Regions from separate parts of the Arthrobacter sp. JSM 101049 genome, predicted to be linked through region 3. Evidence: riboswitches for the same ligand, from Rfam matches in the RefSeq annotation. Region 3 holds a riboswitch; each other region holds the start of a gene.
The links. Region 3 has a riboswitch for S-adenosylmethionine ahead of AB8M85_RS08905 (hypothetical protein). Riboswitches for the same ligand answer to the same signal wherever they lie in the genome.

Region 1 (5,044 bases), on a different contig from region 3:
GTCCTCGAAGGTGCCCGGGGTGATGGCGTAGGCGAGGTTGAAACCGTCGACGTCGGTGTCCTCGACCCACTCGACGAGCTTGGCCGCGACCTCCGCGCCGCTGCCCACGGTCACCGGGCCGAAGCCGCCGACGCCGATCCACTCGGCGAGCTGCCGGATGGTCCAGGGCTTGCCGTCGTCGCCGGAGGCCTTCTTGAACGTCTCGACCGATGACTGGATCGCGTTGGACTGCACGTCTTCGCCGATCACGTCGTCGAGGTCGTACTGCGACATGTCGATGCCGGTCCAGCCGGAGAGCAGCGCCAGGGCCCCATCCAGGTCGGTGTAGGAGGCGTAGTCCTCGTACTTGGCCTGGGCCTCCTCGGTGGTGGCCCCGGTGATGATGGTCTGCATGGTGTAGATCCTGACGTCATAGCGGTCGCGTCCGGCGGCCTCGACATTGTCGCGGATCTTGCGCACGGTCTCGGCGAGGATCTCCTTCGTGGGGCTGTTCACGAACACGGATTCGGCGTTCTCCCCGGCGAACTTCAGGCCGCGCTTGGAGGCACCGGCCTGGTAGATGACCGGGGTGCGCTGGATCGAGGGTTCGGTGACGGCGATGCCCGGGACCTTGAAGTACTTGCCCTCGTGGCCGATCTCGTGGACCTTGGCCGGATCGGTGTAGACGCCGGATGCGCGGTCGCGGAGCACCGCGTCGTCCTCCCAGGAGCCCTCGAGCAGCTTGTAGACGACCTCGAGGTACTCGTCGGCGTGGTTGTAGCGCTCGTCGTGCTCGAGCTGGTCTTCCTGGCCCATGTTCCGTGCGGCCGAGGGCAGGTAGCCGGTGACGACGTTCCAGCCGATGCGGCCGTTGGTCAGGTGGTCCAGGGTGGCCAGGCGGCGGGCGAACGGGTACGGGTGCTCGTAGGCGGTGCCGGCGGTGACGCCGAAGCCGAGGTTCTCGGTAACCGAGGCCATCGCCGAGACCAGCAGGAACGGGTCGTTGACCGGGACCTGGGCGCCGGCGGAGAGCGGCACGGAGTTGGTGGACCCGTAGACGTCGTAGGTGCCCAGCACGTCGGCGATGAACAGGCCGTCGAACAGGCCCCTCTCGAGCGTCTTGGCCAGGTCGGTCCAGTAGCCGAGCTGCTTGTAGCGCCAGGCCTGGTCCTGCGGGTGGCGCCACAGGCCGGGCGACTGGTGGACGACGCAGTTCATGTCGAACGCGTTGAGGCGGACGTGGCGGCGTGCCGGTGTGGTGCTCATTGTTCTCCTTTGGGGGTCTTGAGGTCGCCGACGGCGCTGAGCTTGCGCGGCACCGTGGCATTGACCTCGTAGTCTCCGACGATGCGGGACTTGTACATGGCGGGGTTGTGCGTGGCCACGGTGCGCGCATTGCGCCAGTGGCGGTCGAGGTTGCAGCGGGTGGAGGTCGAGGAGGCGCCGAGCCCGTCGAAGAGCTGGGTGGCGGCCTGGAGCACCAGGGGCTGGACGGCGGCCTGGGCGCGGTTGGCCGCCAGCTCGCAGACCGCGTACTGCTCGGCGTTGCTCAGGCCGGGCTGGCCGATGGCGGCCTCGAGCTCGGCGGTGGCGGCCAGGACGATGGCGTCCACGGCGAAGGTGGCCGCGGAGATCTCGCCGATCACCTGCAGCACCTGCGGTTCACGCCGGGACGGCTGCCCGGTGCCGGTGCTGAACGTCCGGGTGCGCGCCTGCGTCTGGAGGCGGGCATCGGCCAGCACGGCGCGGGCGATCCCGGCCTGGACCGCCAGCAGGACCAGTTGGAAGATGGCCGATTCCGGGTGGACGTCCAGGACCGCGGGGTCCAGCAGCGTGTCGACCGGGACGTGGGTGAAACGGGTGGATCCGGTGCCCGTGAGCTGCTGGCCGAACCCGTCCCAGTCGTCGTAGATCTGCACTCCCGAATGCCGGGTGGAGACCACGGCGACGTGGCGGCCGGGAACCTGCGGGGCGACGGCGGTGACGGCGACCCAGTCGGCGAAGATGGTCCCGGTGCAGTAGTACTTCTCCCCCGAGAGCAGCCACCCGGTCCCCGTGGGCTCGACGGCGGTGTTCAGCTTCCCCAGGTCGTTGCCGGCGCGTTCGGTGTAGGCATTGCCGACGATCTGGCCGGCCACGAAACGGGCAAACCAGCGGGCCTTGACCGCTTCGTCCTCGAGCAGCAGCACCGATTCGACGAAGCCGATGTGCGAGCGCAGCAGCTGGGCGATCTGCGAATCGGCCTCCGCCAGCTCGATCAGCAGCCGGAAGGAGTCCACCAGCGATGCGCCGAATCCCCCGGCTTCGCGGGGCACGCGCAGGGCCCCGAAGCGGACCTGGTTGAGCCAGCCGACCTGCTCGATCGGCAGGATCCGGTCCGCGTCCCGTTCCGCCGCGCCCTCGGCAATGCGGGCGAACACGGGGCGGAAGATCCCGGCCAGTTCGTCGTAGCGGTCATCGGCGGGAACGCCGGGGGTCAATTTGAGCAGGTGGCGCGGGGCCACGTCATCGATCGGCACAGCAGACATAGAAGATCACTCCATCGGTTCCGGCGTGAGCACCTTCCTCCCGTGAACGGGAAGGGGTTGCTGCGGCGTCATCGAGCCAGATCTCTCGGCCGCTCTGGATGGTTACTGCCTCCATTGGGCCACATCCCCACCCTTCCGCGCCAGTCATGACCTGGCACCCGCCCCCTGCGAAACCGTCGCACGGGCCATCCGCACCAGGGCGTGGCGTCGAACGATAGCGGTGTTTTCGGGGTTTTTCGCCGTAATTCTTCAGCCAGGCCACCCTCGCTGGGCGGCGCATGAAATATTTCGCAACGCGTCTTCCAAGTTGCCCCCGACGGCGATTGTGGTCTTCAGTGGGAGGGTAACCATCCCGAGCGGCCGAGAGACCTGGCTCAGCAACGCCGCAGCAACCACGCCGGAGGGCGGCAGGCACATCCCGCCGACGCCCCGCGAAGGTGCTTCCGCCAGGACCGATGGAGCTGATTTCATGAGCACTGCCCCGGCACCGACGACCCCTGGCATCGATCCGGCCGCCTGGGATCCCGACGTGGTCTTCGCCACCGAGTCCGACCGGCTGGACTTCTGGGCCGCTGCCGCCGCGCGGCTGGAGTGGGCCGACCCCTGGCACACCGTCCACTCCTCCACGGGCGTCGACGCCGCGGCCCGCCGCGGCCCGGAGCTGCGCTGGTTCGAGGGCGGGACGCTGAATGCCGCCGTGAACTGCGCGGACCGCCACGTCGCCGCAGGCCGCGGCGAGAAAGTGGCCCTGCACTTCGAGGGCGAACCCGGGGACCGCCGCACGGTCACCTACGCCGAGCTGACCGCCCTGGTCTCCCAGGCCGCCAACGCCCTGACCGCCCTGGGCATCGGCGCCGGCGACCGGGTGGTCATCTACCTGCCGGTGCTCGTCGAGACGATCGTCATCACCCTGGCCTGCGCCCGCATCGGCGCCGTGCACTCGCTGGTGTTCGGCGGGTTCTCCGCCGAGGCGCTGCGCTTCCGGGTCGAGGACACCGGCGCCAAACTGCTGGTCACCACCGACGGGCAGTACCGCCGCGGCACCGCCGTCCCGGTGAAGGACAACGCCGACGCCGCCGTCGCCGGGGACAACGCCATCGAGCACGTGCTGGTCATCCGTCGCACCGGCTCCGACATCGCCTGGACCGAAGGCCGCGACCTCTGGTGGCACGACGTGGTCGAGACCCAGCCTCGCACCCACGCCGCCGAGGCGTTCGACGCCGAGACCCCGCTGTTCATCATGTACACCTCCGGGACGACCGGGAAGCCCAAGGGACTGGTCCACACCACCGGCGGCTACCTCACCCAGGCCTCCTGGAGCCATGAGTTCCTCTTCTCCCACCCCGATCCGGCCCGCCGCGGCGACGACGTCCACTGGTGCACCGCCGACCTGGCCTGGGTCACCGCGCACACCTACGAGATCTACGGCCCGCTCTCCAACGGCGCCACCCAGGTCATCTACGAGGGCGTGCCCAACGCCCCGCATCCGGGACGGCACTTCGAGATCATCGAGCGCTACGGCGTGACCAGCTACTACACGGCGCCGACGCTGGTGCGCTCGCTCATGGGTTGGTTCCCCGACGGCATCCCGACCGACTACGACCTCGCCTCGATCCGCCTGGCCGGCACCGTCGGCGAGGCCGTGAACCCCGAGGCCTGGCGCTGGCTGCGCACCCAGGTTGGCCGCGACTCCCTGGTCCCCGGCGACCCGGACGCCGGCATCCCGATGGTCGACACCTGGTGGCAATCCGAAACCGGCGCCACGGTCCTCTCCCCCCGCCAGACCGACACGGCCTTCAAGCCCGGCTGCGGCACGCGCACGCTGCCCGGCCTCGCCACCGACATCGTGGACGACGACGGTGCCCGGGTCCCGGCCAACGTGCAGGGCAACATCGTGCTCACTTCCACCGGCCCGGCGATGGCCCGCACCGTGTGGGGCAACCCCGAACGCTACTTCACCAGCTACTGGGAGAAGTACGCGGCCCGGGGCTGGTTCCTCGCCGGCGACGGCGCCAAGTACGACGACGACGGGGACACCTGGATCCTGGGCCGCACCGATGACGCGCTGAACGTCTCGGGCCACCTGCTCTCCACGATCGAGATCGAGTCCGCGCTCGTCTCCCACCCGTCGGTCGTCGAGGCAGGCGTCTGCCCCACCACCGATGCGAAGACCGGGCAGGCAGCCACCGCCTTCGTCGTCCCGCACGACCGTTCGCTCATCGGCGCCGGCACCGCCGCCGGGTCGTCGCCCGAACAGCTGGCCGCTGCAGTGGAACTGCGCGCCCACGTGGCCGCGCAGATCGGCCCGATCGCCAAGCCGCGCGACGTCGTTTTCGCCCCGGATGTGCCCAAGACCCGTTCGGGGAAGATCATGCGCCGGCTGCTGACCCAGCTGTTCGAGGGCTCGGAGCTGGGCGATACGACCAGCCTGCAGAACGAACCCTGCATCCCGGAACTGCAGCGGATCTGCACGCCGGCCTGATGGTTCCTTCTGTGCCGTTTGATGGGTGTGGGAACCTCCACACCCGCCGGGCCTC
Region 2 (5,881 bases), on a different contig from region 3:
GGGCTACCTCGAGGACACCGCAGTGGTGATCATGGGCGACCACCTCAAGCACATGAGCGCCGGCGACGCCTTCCACGAGCAGCTGGACCACCACGAGAACCGGACCATCTTCAACCGGATCTGGGTTCCGGGCGAGAACCAGAAGAAGCCGCTGCGCCCCCGGGTGGACCAGCTGAACATGTACCCCACGATCCTGGAGGCCGCCGGCCTGACCCTGCAGGAGCGTGCCGCCGGGTTGGGCGTGTCCGCCTTCGCCCCGACCGTCCCGGCAGGTTCTGCGCAGGCCATGGAACCCGAAACGTACAGCGACCTGCTGAGCTCGCGTTCCGCCCGCTTCTACGCCCAGGTCTGGGCCGGGGAGGACTCCGCCCGCTAGGAGGAGTCCTGGACCTGGCCGACGGGAGACTGCGTGCGCGAGCCGCGCACCGTCGTCGTGCAGCGTCCTGCCCTATGATGCACCCATGCGCAGCAAGAGCCTCTGGCCCGAAATCCTGATCGTCCTGGGGCTCTCCCTGGGGCAATCCGCCGTCTACGCGATCGTGTCGCTGGCCGACAAGCTCAGCCGAGGACCGTTGTCCGGCCAGACCACCACGATGAACAACGCGCTGAGCGACCGGCAGTACTTCGACCTGACCTACCAGCTGCTGGACATCGTGTTCGCGCTGGTCCCCGTGCTGCTGGTGTTCTACCTGTTCCACCTGGCCGGGCGCAACGGCTTCCGGGACCTGGGGTTCGACCTGCGCCGTCCCGGGCGCGATGCCTGGCAGGGCGCGGGGCTGTTCGTGCTCATCGGCGTCGGCACCCTGGGCGTCTACTGGCTCGGGCGCACGCTGGGGGTGACCACGGCAATCGTCCCGGAGGCCATGGCCCCCTATTGGTGGACCATCCCGGTGCTGCTCTTCTCGGCGATCCGCCACGGGATCCTCGAGGAGACCATCGTGGTCGGGTACCTCTTCGACCGGCTCCGGAGGCTGGGCTGGGGGACGTGGCCGATCATCCTGGCCAGCGCGGTGCTGCGCGGCAGCTACCACCTCTACCAGGGCTTCGGGCCGTTCCTGGGCAACGCCATCATGGGGGTGGTCTTCGGCTGGGTCTACACCAAAACCGGCAGGGTCATGCCGCTGGTGGTGGCCCATGCGCTGCTGGACACCGCGGGGTTCGTCGGATATTCGCTGATTGGCCCGGCCATCGGTTTGGGGACGTAACCCGAGAGAGCCTAATGCATGTAGGCAGAAACCAACATGATGTAGGCTGAGGGTATGAAACGCGAACCCCTCAGCCGTACCCGGCTCGTTGGCGCGGCCGCAGAACTCGCCGACCACGACGGCTTCGCCGCCGTCACGGTGACGGCACTGGCCCGCCAGGTCGGTGTGAAGCCCGCCAGCATCTACTCCCATGTGGAGGACCTCGCGGCCCTGCTCGAGGGGATCCACGAATTGGCCCTCGGCGAACTCGCCGACCACGTCGCCGGTGCCATCGCCGGGCGGTCCGGCCGCGACGCACTGGCCGGCATGGCCCAGGCCCACCGCGACTACGCGGGGCGGCACCCGGGCCGCTGGGCGGCCATGCAGCGTCCTGCCGGACCCGCCGTTGCCGGCTCCCCGGCCGCGCGGAAGATCGTCGAGTACACCTGGGCGGTCCTGCGGGCCTATGGGCTTCCCGAGCCAGAACTGGTGCACGCCACCCGATTCGTCGGGGCCACCATCAACGGGTACCTCGCCCTGGAGAAAGCCGGTTCCTTCGAACACCGCGCCGAACACACCGACCTGTCCTGGCAACGCGCCGTCAACGCGCTGGACCGGGCCCTGCAGACGTGGACCGAAGCCCACCCGGAAGGAACAGCATGATCACCACCACCCCCACCCCCGACCTCGTCCACGGCGTCGCCGACCTCGAGGAGACCGCCCGCGGGCTGCGGCCCCACCGGCTTCCCGCCTGGGTGCGCCGGCAGTATCCGGAGCCCCAGCTGATGGCCATGGAAACGCAGCCCTCCGGCGTCCGGGTCGCCGTCCGGACCACGGCGACGCACATCGAACTGGTGACGCACCCGGCACCGGTCGTGTATCCCGGAACCGAGCGGCCCCGGGGGCGCATCGACGTCTTCGTGGACGGCGAGTTGAGGTTCGGCGATGAACTCCGGGGTGGGGACGCCACGGAGGTCGACCTCGCCAGCGGTGCCATGCGGCAGGTGCCCGGGCCATCGCACACCACGGTCGTAGAAGGGCTGCCGACGACGACGAAGGCCGTCGAGTTCTGGCTGCCGCACAACGAGTCCCTCGAACTGGTCAGCCTGGCCTCCGATGCCCCGCTCGAGCCGCTGCAGCATCAGCGGCCGCTGTGGATCCACCACGGCAGCTCCATCAGCCAGGGGTCGAACGCCGCCTCGCCCAGCCAGATCTGGCCGGCGGTGGCCGCCCGCCGAGGCGGCGCCGAGCTGGTCAACCTCGGCCTCGGCGGCAGCTCGTTCATCGACCCGTTCATGGCGCGGGTCATCCGCGATGCGCCGGCGGACTACATCAGCGTCGCGTTCGGCATCAACGTCGTGAACCTGGACGCGTTGCGTATCCGCACCCTCGTGCCCGCGATCCACGGGTTCCTGGACACCATCCGCGACGGGCACCCGACGACCCCGCTGGTGCTCATCTCGCCGATCTTCTGCGGCATCCACGAGGAAACCCCCGGCCCCGGCGCCTTCGACCCCGCCAGCTTCGCCACGGGACAGGTCAAGTTCATCGCAACCGGCACCCCCGGGGACGAAGCCCTGGGGCGGCTGACGCTGCAGGTGATCCGCCGTGAAATGCGCTCGCTCGCCGAACGCCGGGCCGACGATGCGAACCTGCACTACCTCGAGGGGACGGACCTGTACGGCGCAGCGGACGCCGCCGACCTGCCGCTGCCCGACAACCTGCATCCGGACACCGCCGCCCACCGGCTGATCGGTCAACGCTTCACGGACTATGCCTTCGCCCCGTCCGGCCCGTTTGGGGGAGTGGAGGGATAGCGGCCGCCCGCAGCGAGACGTCGTCGGGACCCATCGGTCACGTCCGGACCGGCGCCCTCCAGCAGGTGCTGTCCTCCACCAACTGCCGGCCTCCCCAAGGACAGAGAACGACGGCGACCCAGGGGCCGCCGTCGTGCACTGACTGGAGTGGTGTCTTTGGTGGTGGTACCGGACCGGTGGCCGGATCAGAGGGTGATGGACCCCTTCGGAGTCTCGAAGGTCACCGACATGATGCCCGGGGTGCCGTTGGGCGCCTCCCACTCGACGGCGACATCGCCCAACGGCGACTCGGACGGGGTGCCCAGCCAATCCCGGACGCGTTCGACCGAGCCGGCGATCGTGATCCCGGAGATGCGGCTGTTCGGTTCCAGCGCCTTGGAGGGGTGCAGGTGCTCGGTTCCGTCGTCCCAGCGCAGCATGTACGGGACCTGGGGATCGGCGATCAGGCCCTTGATGCCGATCTGCTGCCAGGTCAGCTCCTGCCCGTCGGGGAACTTGCGGTTGCCCGGCACGGACGAGCGACCCAGCCGCTCCTCGAAGGGCACCAGGTCGTCCACGCAGACGCACCAGCCCATCCAGCCGCCTCCCATCTCGGAGCGGGCCCGGACGGCCTGCCCGAACGGCGCCTTGTCGGAGGCGGGGTGGTCCAGGACCTCCACGACCTCCAGGTACTGGGTGTTCAGCAAGGGGAAAATGACGTTCCTCGTGCCAAAGCGGGGGTGTACTCCGCCCTTGACGGACTCGATCCCCAAAGTCTCGGCTACTCGGGCAGCCGTGGCGGCCAGCCCATCTGGTCCGCATGCGTATGAAACGTGATCCAACCTCATCATGCGTTCATGATGGCACTTTGTGAGGTGCGTCTCGACTTAGGGCGCCCTAAGTCGTTCCGGATGCGTATTTCCCGGTAGCGACGCGCGCGAATGTTGCGGCCGGCGTCATATTGCCCACAGCCGGGTTGCGGGCAACCGCGCGATCGAGAACACTGGAGGCAGGTCATGAGCGCCAGCGTGAAACCCCGGTTTGCTGGCCGGCAACCCTCCACTCGCGGTGGGGTGCCCCGGGTGAAGACCTGGTCCGCCTCCACAAGGAGCACGGGCAAGCGCGGGTCACCTCCCGGCACTCCCCGCGGGGACGCCGCGGAACAGGGACCCCTGAGCAGTAGAAGGGGACAACACATGTCTTCAGCACCATGGTCTTTCGAAACCCGCCAGGTCCACGCCGGGCAGACCCCCGACTCGGCCACCGGGGCGCGGGCCCTGCCGATCTACCAGACGACCTCCTTCGTCTTCCCGAGCGCCGAAAGCGCCGCGGCACGCTTCGCCCTGCAGGAACTCGAACCGATCTACACGCGCATCGGCAACCCCACGCAGGAGGCGGTGGAGAACCGCATCGCCAACCTCGAAGGCGGAGTCGGCGCGCTGCTGCTGGCCTCCGGGCAGGCGGCCACCACCTTCTCGATCCTCAACGTCGCCGGCGCCGGGGACCACATTGTGGCCAGCCCCAGCCTCTACGGGGGGACGCAGAACCTGCTCAAGCACACGCTGGCGCGGCTGGGCATCGAGGTCACGTTCGTGGCCGACCCCGACAGGCTCGACGAGTGGCGGGCCGCCGTCCGGCCGAACACCAAGGCCTTCTTCGGCGAGGCGGTCTCCAATCCCCGCCAGGACGTCCTGGACATCGAAGGCGTCAGCTCCATCGCCCACGACGCCGGCGTCCCGCTGATCGTGGACAACACCCTGGCCACCCCCTACCTGATCCGTCCCATCGAGTGGGGCGCCGACATTGTGGTGCATTCGGCGACCAAGTACCTCGGCGGCCACGGCACGGCCGTGGCCGGGGTGATCGTGGACTCGGGCAACTTCGACTTCGCGCAGGATCCGGACAAGTTCCCGGGATTCAACACCCCGGACGAGTCCTACAACGGACTGGTCTTCGCCCGCGACCTCGGCGTCGGCGGCGCCTTGGGCGCGAACCTGGCCTTCATCCTCAAGGCCCGCGTGCAGCTGCTGCGGGACCTGGGATCCGCCGTCGCCCCCTTCAACGCCTTCCTCATCGCCCAGGGCCTGGAGACCCTCAGCCTGCGCATGGAGCGGCACGTGGAGAACGCGCAGAAGGTCGCCGAGTGGCTGGAGGCGCACGCCCAGGTCGACTCGGTGGCCTTCGCCGGGCTGGCCTCGAGCCCCTGGTACGACCGGGGTCGCAAGTACGGGCCGAAGGGCATTGGCGCCGTGTTGGCGTTCGAGATCGCCGGGGGAGAGCCCGCCGGTCGCGCCTTCGTCGACGGGCTGGAACTGCACTCCAATCTGGCCAACATCGGCGACGTCCGCTCGCTGGTGATCCACCCGGCCTCCACCACGCACTCCCAGCTCAGCGAGGCCGAGCAGGTTGCGGCGGGCGTGAGCCCGGGGCTGGTGCGGCTGGCCGTGGGCATCGAGCACATCGATGACATCCTCGCCGACCTCGAACTCGGCTTCGCTGCAGCGGCCGCTGCCGGCGATGCCGAACCGGTCGAAGCCCAGACCGCCCGGTGACCCCAGGGGTCGGCAACGTGACGGAACAGGTCCGCACCGGCAGCGCGCCGGTCATCCGCGACGGCATCCTCAAATGCGTCCCGATCGGTGGCTACCGGTTCGAGACCGGCGGATGGCTGCCCGAGGTGATGATCGGCTACGAAACCTGGGGGACGCTGAACGCCGACGCCTCCAACGCGGTCCTGTTGCTCCACGCGCTGACCGGGGACACCCACGTCTCCCGCGGGCACAGCCGCGAGGACGGCTGGTGGGATGGATTCGTCGGCCCCGGCCGCACCATCGACACCGACCGGTTCTTCGTCGTCGCCCCGAACATGGTCGGCGGCTGCTACGGCTCGACCGGCCCGTC
Region 3 (5,881 bases):
CTCGCGGCTGAAACGGCAGTGGCCGCTAAAGGTCATGGGGTTCACCCGCAGCACGCCGGTGAACATCGAGCGCACCCTGGACCGGTTGGCCGACTACTTCGATCCCACCACACCGCGGCCCACCGACCCGCAGCCGCCGTCCGGCCCCACGCGGCCCCGGAAGGCGAAGCCCCGGACCCCGAAGCAGGCCGCCAAGCAGGCGGCGAAGAACGAAGCGCAGCGGCAGGCCAGGGCCCGGAAAGCGGTGCAGGCCGACGAGGCCGCTGCTGCCCACCAGGCGGCGAAGGCCGAGCGGGCCACCCGGGCAGCTGAAGTCCGGGCGGCGCGCAACGTGGCCCGTACCGAGAAGGCGGCCCAGGGCGAGCAGAAGCCCGTCAAAGCAGCAAAGCCGGCTCAGGTCGCGAAGGCGGCCAAGGCCGTACACGTCGAGCCGATGCCGCCGATCGGGGCCACACCGCGACCACCGGCCTCGCCCCCGCGTCTGCCCTCGCGCGAGGCCATTGCCGCGGCGAAGTCGGGCCGGCCGTTGAAGGCCGCCCCGGCTGCGGAGCCCCAGCCCGCCGCGGCCGCGGCGGCGGACCAGCCGAAGCCGAAGCCCACCGGAGGCCCGGCCACGGGCCGGCCGGAGGTTCCGGCGCGCCGGATGCGCCGCGCCAGCTGACCGGCCGGGTTAGGACGGTCAGGACACGCTGCTGCCGAACAGCAGGCCGAGCAGGTAGGTCACGCCCGCGGCGCCCATGCCGATGGCCAGCTGGCGCAGCCCGCGTTTCAGCGGCGACGCACCGGACAGCAGCCCGACGACGCCGCCGGTCATCAGCAGGGCCAGGCCGACCAGGACCAGGGCGACGATGACGGCGGGCAGGCCGGTGAGCCCGAAGAGGTAGGGCAGGATCGGGATGAGCGCCCCGGAGGCGAAGAAGCAGAAGCTTGAACCGGCCGCTCCGTAGGCCGATCCGAGGGCCTCGTGTTCGTCGTCCCCGGTGTCGGGCAGTTCGGGCTGCAGTGACAACGACGGGTCGCAGTCGCAGGTGAACTTGCCCATGCGCTCGGCCGCCCGGTGCTCGGCGGCCTCCCGGCTCATGCCGCGGGCGCGGTAGACGAGCACCAGCTCGTTGGCCTGCAGGTCCAGATCCGGGGCGGCCACCAGGGTGACCTGCGTGGGTTGCGAGGCGGTGAGCAGTTCGCGCTGCGAGCGGACGGAGACGTATTCCCCGGCGGCCATCGACAACGCCCCGGCGAGCAGGCCGGCGATGCCGGAGAACAGGACGAGTGCGCTGGAGACTCCGGTCGCGCCGATGCCCATGACCAACGCCAGGTTGGACACGAGTCCGTCGTTGGCGCCGAAGACCGCCGCACGGAAGTTGCCGGAGAGGCGGTTGCGCCCCCGCGTGGCCAGACCGCGGACGACCTCTTCGTGGACGAGCTCGTCGGCGGCCATGGTCGCGGTGGCATCGGCGTCGTCCTCATAGGGGGAAGCGCCTTCGGCGCGCTGGGCCAGGGCCAGGACGAAGACGGAGCCGAAGTTGCGGGCCATGAAACGCAGCATGATCCGCCTGGCGGACGGGCGGACCGGTTTGCCGACCTCATCGCCGAGCAGGCCCGCCCAGTGTTCCTCGTGGCGCTTTTCCGCGGCGGCCAGGCCGAGCAGGATCTGGCGTTCCTCGCCGTCCTTGCGGGAGGCCAGGGCATCGTAGATCGCCGCCTCGGCGCGTTCATCGGCCAGGTACTTGCGCCACCTGCGGATATCGGCGGCGGTGGGCTCGGCCGCGGTCCCGGCAGAGGCGGGCGGATCGTCGTCGGCGGGCGGGGGCACTGGCATCGGCGCAACCGGTGTCATCGGGGGTCCTCTAATCGGTTCGTAGTTTCCGCGCTGCGGCGGGGGCGCCGGTCAAAGGGCTGCGGATGCAACGAACCCCGGACCGCCACCAGCGGGCCGAAGGTCTCGTTCGCCCGGCGGTGCCGCCGGGTGGAGTGCCGGACCGCATCGTGGCGGTCAGTATGTCGACAGATCCTCTGTCGCCCGCACCGGGGCCAGCGGTCCGAGTGCGGGCGGGGTGTGGAACTACTCCCCTTCAGCCAACCATCATAGCCGAGCCGCGGTGTTCGCGGACGGGGAGGCGTTCGAGGAAGAACACCTGGGCCTCGCCGTCGGAACGACCGGCGCGGGGGACGCGGACCGTCAGGGCGCAGGACTCGTGGTCCCACACCGGCCGACCAGCGGTGTTGGCCAGGGCATGGTCGAGGTCCTTGGGGTGGGGGGCGATGAAGCGCTCCCATTGGCCGTCTACGTTGAGGCAGACGGTGCCGAGCATCGAATCGAATATGGGAAGAACGGAGACGCTGTGCGTCACGGATTTCCTTTCGTGCGTTCTTACCCGACACGTTGTCGTGCGGGCCGCTTCCTCATCCGAACCACCCGCGAACCTGGGGTTGGTGCGCGGGTAGTCGGAGCTGTTGCCCGCGTCTCATGAAGCTCTTTCCAGCCTAACGCGGATGGACGCGCGACCCAAGCTGTGTCCGGCGCCACCACCGCTGCATCCCAGTGTGGGCGCGGCTAAACCCGCCTGCCGTAACAGGCGGGATTAGCCGGTTTGGGGGTGCTCAGGGCCCACCGGGGCCGGGGACAGGGCACGACGGCGGTGCCCCGCCCCGCTCAGCGGCCTGCGGGGACGCCCTCTGCTTCCACCCGCCCGGAGACCCGGTCGGACCAGTGGGCGGAGACCTCGGGCCGGGTCGCCGGGGTGAGCAGGCTGACCACGATGTAGACCACCAGCGAGGAGGCCAGGCCGTAGTAGATCGGCTCGTTGGCGTAGACGCCGCCGAACTTCTCCTCCGCGCCGATTTCCAGCACGATCATGGTCGTCAGGGTGACGATGGTTCCCGCCGCCATCGACAGTGCGGCCCCCACGCCGTTGCCGCGCTTCCACAGCAGCCCGCCGAGGATGGAGACCAGCAGGCCGCCGACCAGGATGTCGTAGGCGATGGTCAGGGCCGCGATGACGTCGTTGACCACGATCGCCAGCACGATGGCCACCACGCCCAGCCCCAGCACCCAGTAGCGGTTCGCCGCGACGTCGTGCTCGGGGTTGCGCCCCGAGTTGACCTCGATCTTCTTGCCGAACCAGCTCGCCACGAACGGCGTGACGTCGTTGCGGGCGACCGTCGCGGCGGCGATGAGCGCACCGGAAGCCGTGGACATCATCGCGGCGACGGCAGCGGCCAGCACGATGCCGCCGACCACCACGGGCAGCAGGTTCATGGCCACCTCCGCGTAGACGACGTCCTTGCCCAGGTTCTCGATGTCGATGCCGGGCAGTGCGACCCGGGCGGACATGCCGATGACGGCGCCGGCGATGCCGTAGAGGACGCAGTAGATGCCGGCGGTCGACCCGCCCCAGCGGGCGACCGTCGGGGTCTTGGCGGTGAAGACGCGCTGCCAGATGTCCTGGCCGATGAGCAGGCCCAGGGTGTAGACGACGAAGTAGGTGATGATCGTCTGCGCACCGATCCCGTCCCAGCTGAAGAACGCGTCGCGGGCCCGCTCGGGGATCCCTGCGGAGATGCCGCCGAAGCCACCGGCCGCCGAGAGGGCGAAGGGCAGCATCAGGGCGAACACGCCGATGGTCTTGATGACGAACTGGACCTGGTCGGCCAGGGTGATGGACCACATGCCGCCGATGGTCGAGTAGACCAGCACGATGATCCCGCCGACGGCGATGGCCAGCCAGCGTTCCCAGCCGAAGAGGACCACGAAGATCGTGGCGTAGGCGCCGGTCGAGGTGGCGCAGAGCATCAGCGTGTAGGCGAGCATGACGATCGCCGAGGCGTTGGTGGCGTTCTTCGAGCCGTAGCGCAGGGTGAGCATCTGGGAGACGGTGAAGATCTTCAGCCGCTGCAGGCGCGGGGCGAAGAGCAGGCTCAGCAGCAGCACGCCGATGCCGATGGCGATGACCAGCCAGGCGCCCGAGAGGCCGAACTTGTAGCCTAGGCCGACGCCGCCGACGGTGGAGGCGCCGCCGAGCACGACGGCGGCCATGGTCCCGGTGTAGAGGAAGGGGCCGAGGCGCCGCCCGGCGACCAGGTAGTCGCTGCTGTTCCGGGTGCGGGACTTGCCCCACCAGCCGAACGCGAGCATCGCGAGGAGGTACGCGATGACGATCACGATGTTGATGAATTCCATAAGGGGGCCTTATCGATGGGAAGGGAACGGTAGGTGCTTAGAAGTAAACACCTGTTGCACCCTAGGCTAAAGTGAGCTGGCTAACACGTCAATTGGCCTATGCTGTGTGACGGAGTCGTGGCCGGTTGGTTGACCGGCGCGCCACCTCCGCCCACCGCGCAAACCACGACACGGAGTATCCCACCCATGAAGGCGTTGCCCGTCGAGCCCAGCAACATCCCGCTGGCGATCGGTTCGAAGATCCGGGCCGCGCGCCACGCCCAGCGCATGACCATCGAGCAAGTCGCCGAGTCCACGGGCCTGACCAAGGGCTTCCTCTCCCGCGTCGAACGCGACCTCACCTCGCCCTCGGTCGCCTCGCTGGTCACGCTCTGCCAGGTGCTCTCGGTCTCGATCGGCGACTTGTTCGCGCAACCGGAAACGCACGTGGTCCGCCTGGACAGCGCACCGCGGATCTCGCTGGGCGGCCACGGCATCGTCGAGCGGCTGATGACCAGCCGGTCCGAGAAGCGGCTGCAGGTCATCCGGGCCGTCATCGAACCGCGCGGGGAGGGCGAAACCGAGCTGTACTCGGTCGACTGCGAGGTCGAGGTCCTGCACGTGGTCGCCGGGACGTTCATCATCATCTTCGCCAACGAGCGCTTCGAGCTCCGCGCCGGGGATTCGCTGACCTTCCCGGGCCGCGAGCCGCATTCGTGGATCAACCCCACCGACGAGGAGGCCATCGTGCTCTGGACGCTGGTTCCGGCGGCCTCACGCTGATCCGTCTGGCGGCGCCGCACCGGCTCAGCGTCGCAGGGCCGCCGGGCGGGGGAGGCCCAGTGCCTCCAGCAGGTCCCCGAGCAGCCGGTCCAGCTCGTAGCCGGCCTGCGTGGCCTTGTTGAGCCCGTAGCCGGCCAGCTGGGAGCCGGGCTGGTCGAAGGACAGTACGGTGGCCCCCTTCCGGTCGACGTGAAGCTCGATGCGCAGCGGTGCGTGCAGCGCCGTGCCGGGCTCGATGCGGAAGAGCCGGGCCGCCATGGCCAGGTTGCCGATGAGGTACGTGCGGCTGGGGGCGTCGTTGCCGGCCAGGTGCAGCAGGGCCGACGGATCGTGCGTCCAGAAGCGGCAGAGGTCGTAGGCCGCGCCGTATCCGGCCGACCGTTCGAGCTCGCCCCAGGTGGCACCCCGGCTGGCCTGCCGCTCGAGCGCCCCGAGGTCGAGCGCGGGGACCGTGGCCTCGAAATCCCGGCGCAGCGCCTCGAAGGGCCTCGCCGTCGTCACGGTGATCCGGCGCACCGCATGGTCGGTGGTGGTCTCGCTGGCTGGATGCGTCACCCCCTCAGCGTAGGCCAGGGCGGGCGGGCCGCCGTGGCCTCAGCCCACATGGATCCAGGGTCGTCGTTGCACAGTGGGTTCGGCCTCGCGCAGCACCTCCCGCGTCAGGGGTGCGATCTCGCCCTGGCCCAGCAGCAGGAAGGCCGCCAGGTTCCGCACCGGGGACCCCTCGGTCCAGCGGAAATACAGGTGCGGCATGGTGCCGAACTCATCGCGGATCCGCAGGCAGATCGCCGCCAGGGCCGTCGAGATCGACGGGGCGGTGGCCTCCAGGACCAGGTAGCCGTGGCGTGTTGTCCCGCGCACCAGCAGGTCCTGGGCGAAGTCCGAGTAGTCACCGAGCGTGATCTCGATGAACAGCGGCCGTGCCGTCTCGGGCAGGTG

Region 1: another riboswitch for S-adenosylmethionine. It lies ahead of AB8M85_RS11580 (acyl-CoA dehydrogenase family protein); the one in region 3 lies ahead of AB8M85_RS08905 (hypothetical protein).
Region 2: another riboswitch for S-adenosylmethionine. It lies ahead of AB8M85_RS00315 (bifunctional o-acetylhomoserine/o-acetylserine sulfhydrylase); the one in region 3 lies ahead of AB8M85_RS08905 (hypothetical protein).

What each region holds. Positions count from the first base shown of each region.
Region 1 is NZ_JBGFFC010000003.1:457,332-462,375, forward strand. It holds gene AB8M85_RS11575 (LLM class flavin-dependent oxidoreductase) at 1-1,245, opposite strand, end outside; gene AB8M85_RS11580 (acyl-CoA dehydrogenase family protein) at 1,242-2,507, opposite strand; SAM riboswitch class I at 2,516-2,612, opposite strand; gene acs (acetate--CoA ligase) at 2,977-4,989, shown strand.
Region 2 is NZ_JBGFFC010000001.1:61,950-67,830, reverse strand. It holds gene AB8M85_RS00340 (LTA synthase family protein) at 1-376, shown strand, start outside; gene AB8M85_RS00335 (CPBP family intramembrane glutamic endopeptidase) at 462-1,205, shown strand; gene AB8M85_RS00330 (TetR/AcrR family transcriptional regulator) at 1,260-1,847, shown strand; gene AB8M85_RS00325 (GDSL-type esterase/lipase family protein) at 1,844-3,001, shown strand; gene AB8M85_RS00320 (VOC family protein) at 3,187-3,831, opposite strand; SAM riboswitch class IV at 3,993-4,109, shown strand; gene AB8M85_RS00315 (bifunctional o-acetylhomoserine/o-acetylserine sulfhydrylase) at 4,177-5,532, shown strand; gene AB8M85_RS00310 (homoserine O-acetyltransferase) at 5,550-5,881, shown strand, end outside.
Region 3 is NZ_JBGFFC010000002.1:787,249-793,129, reverse strand. It holds gene AB8M85_RS08915 (SRPBCC family protein) at 1-661, shown strand, start outside; gene AB8M85_RS08910 (VIT1/CCC1 transporter family protein) at 680-1,837, opposite strand; gene AB8M85_RS08905 (hypothetical protein) at 2,073-2,351, opposite strand; SAM riboswitch class IV at 2,363-2,473, opposite strand; gene AB8M85_RS08900 (sodium:solute symporter) at 2,654-4,180, opposite strand; gene AB8M85_RS08895 (helix-turn-helix domain-containing protein) at 4,367-4,942, shown strand; gene AB8M85_RS08890 (hypothetical protein) at 4,967-5,497, opposite strand; gene AB8M85_RS08885 (amino acid transporter) at 5,537-5,881, opposite strand, start outside.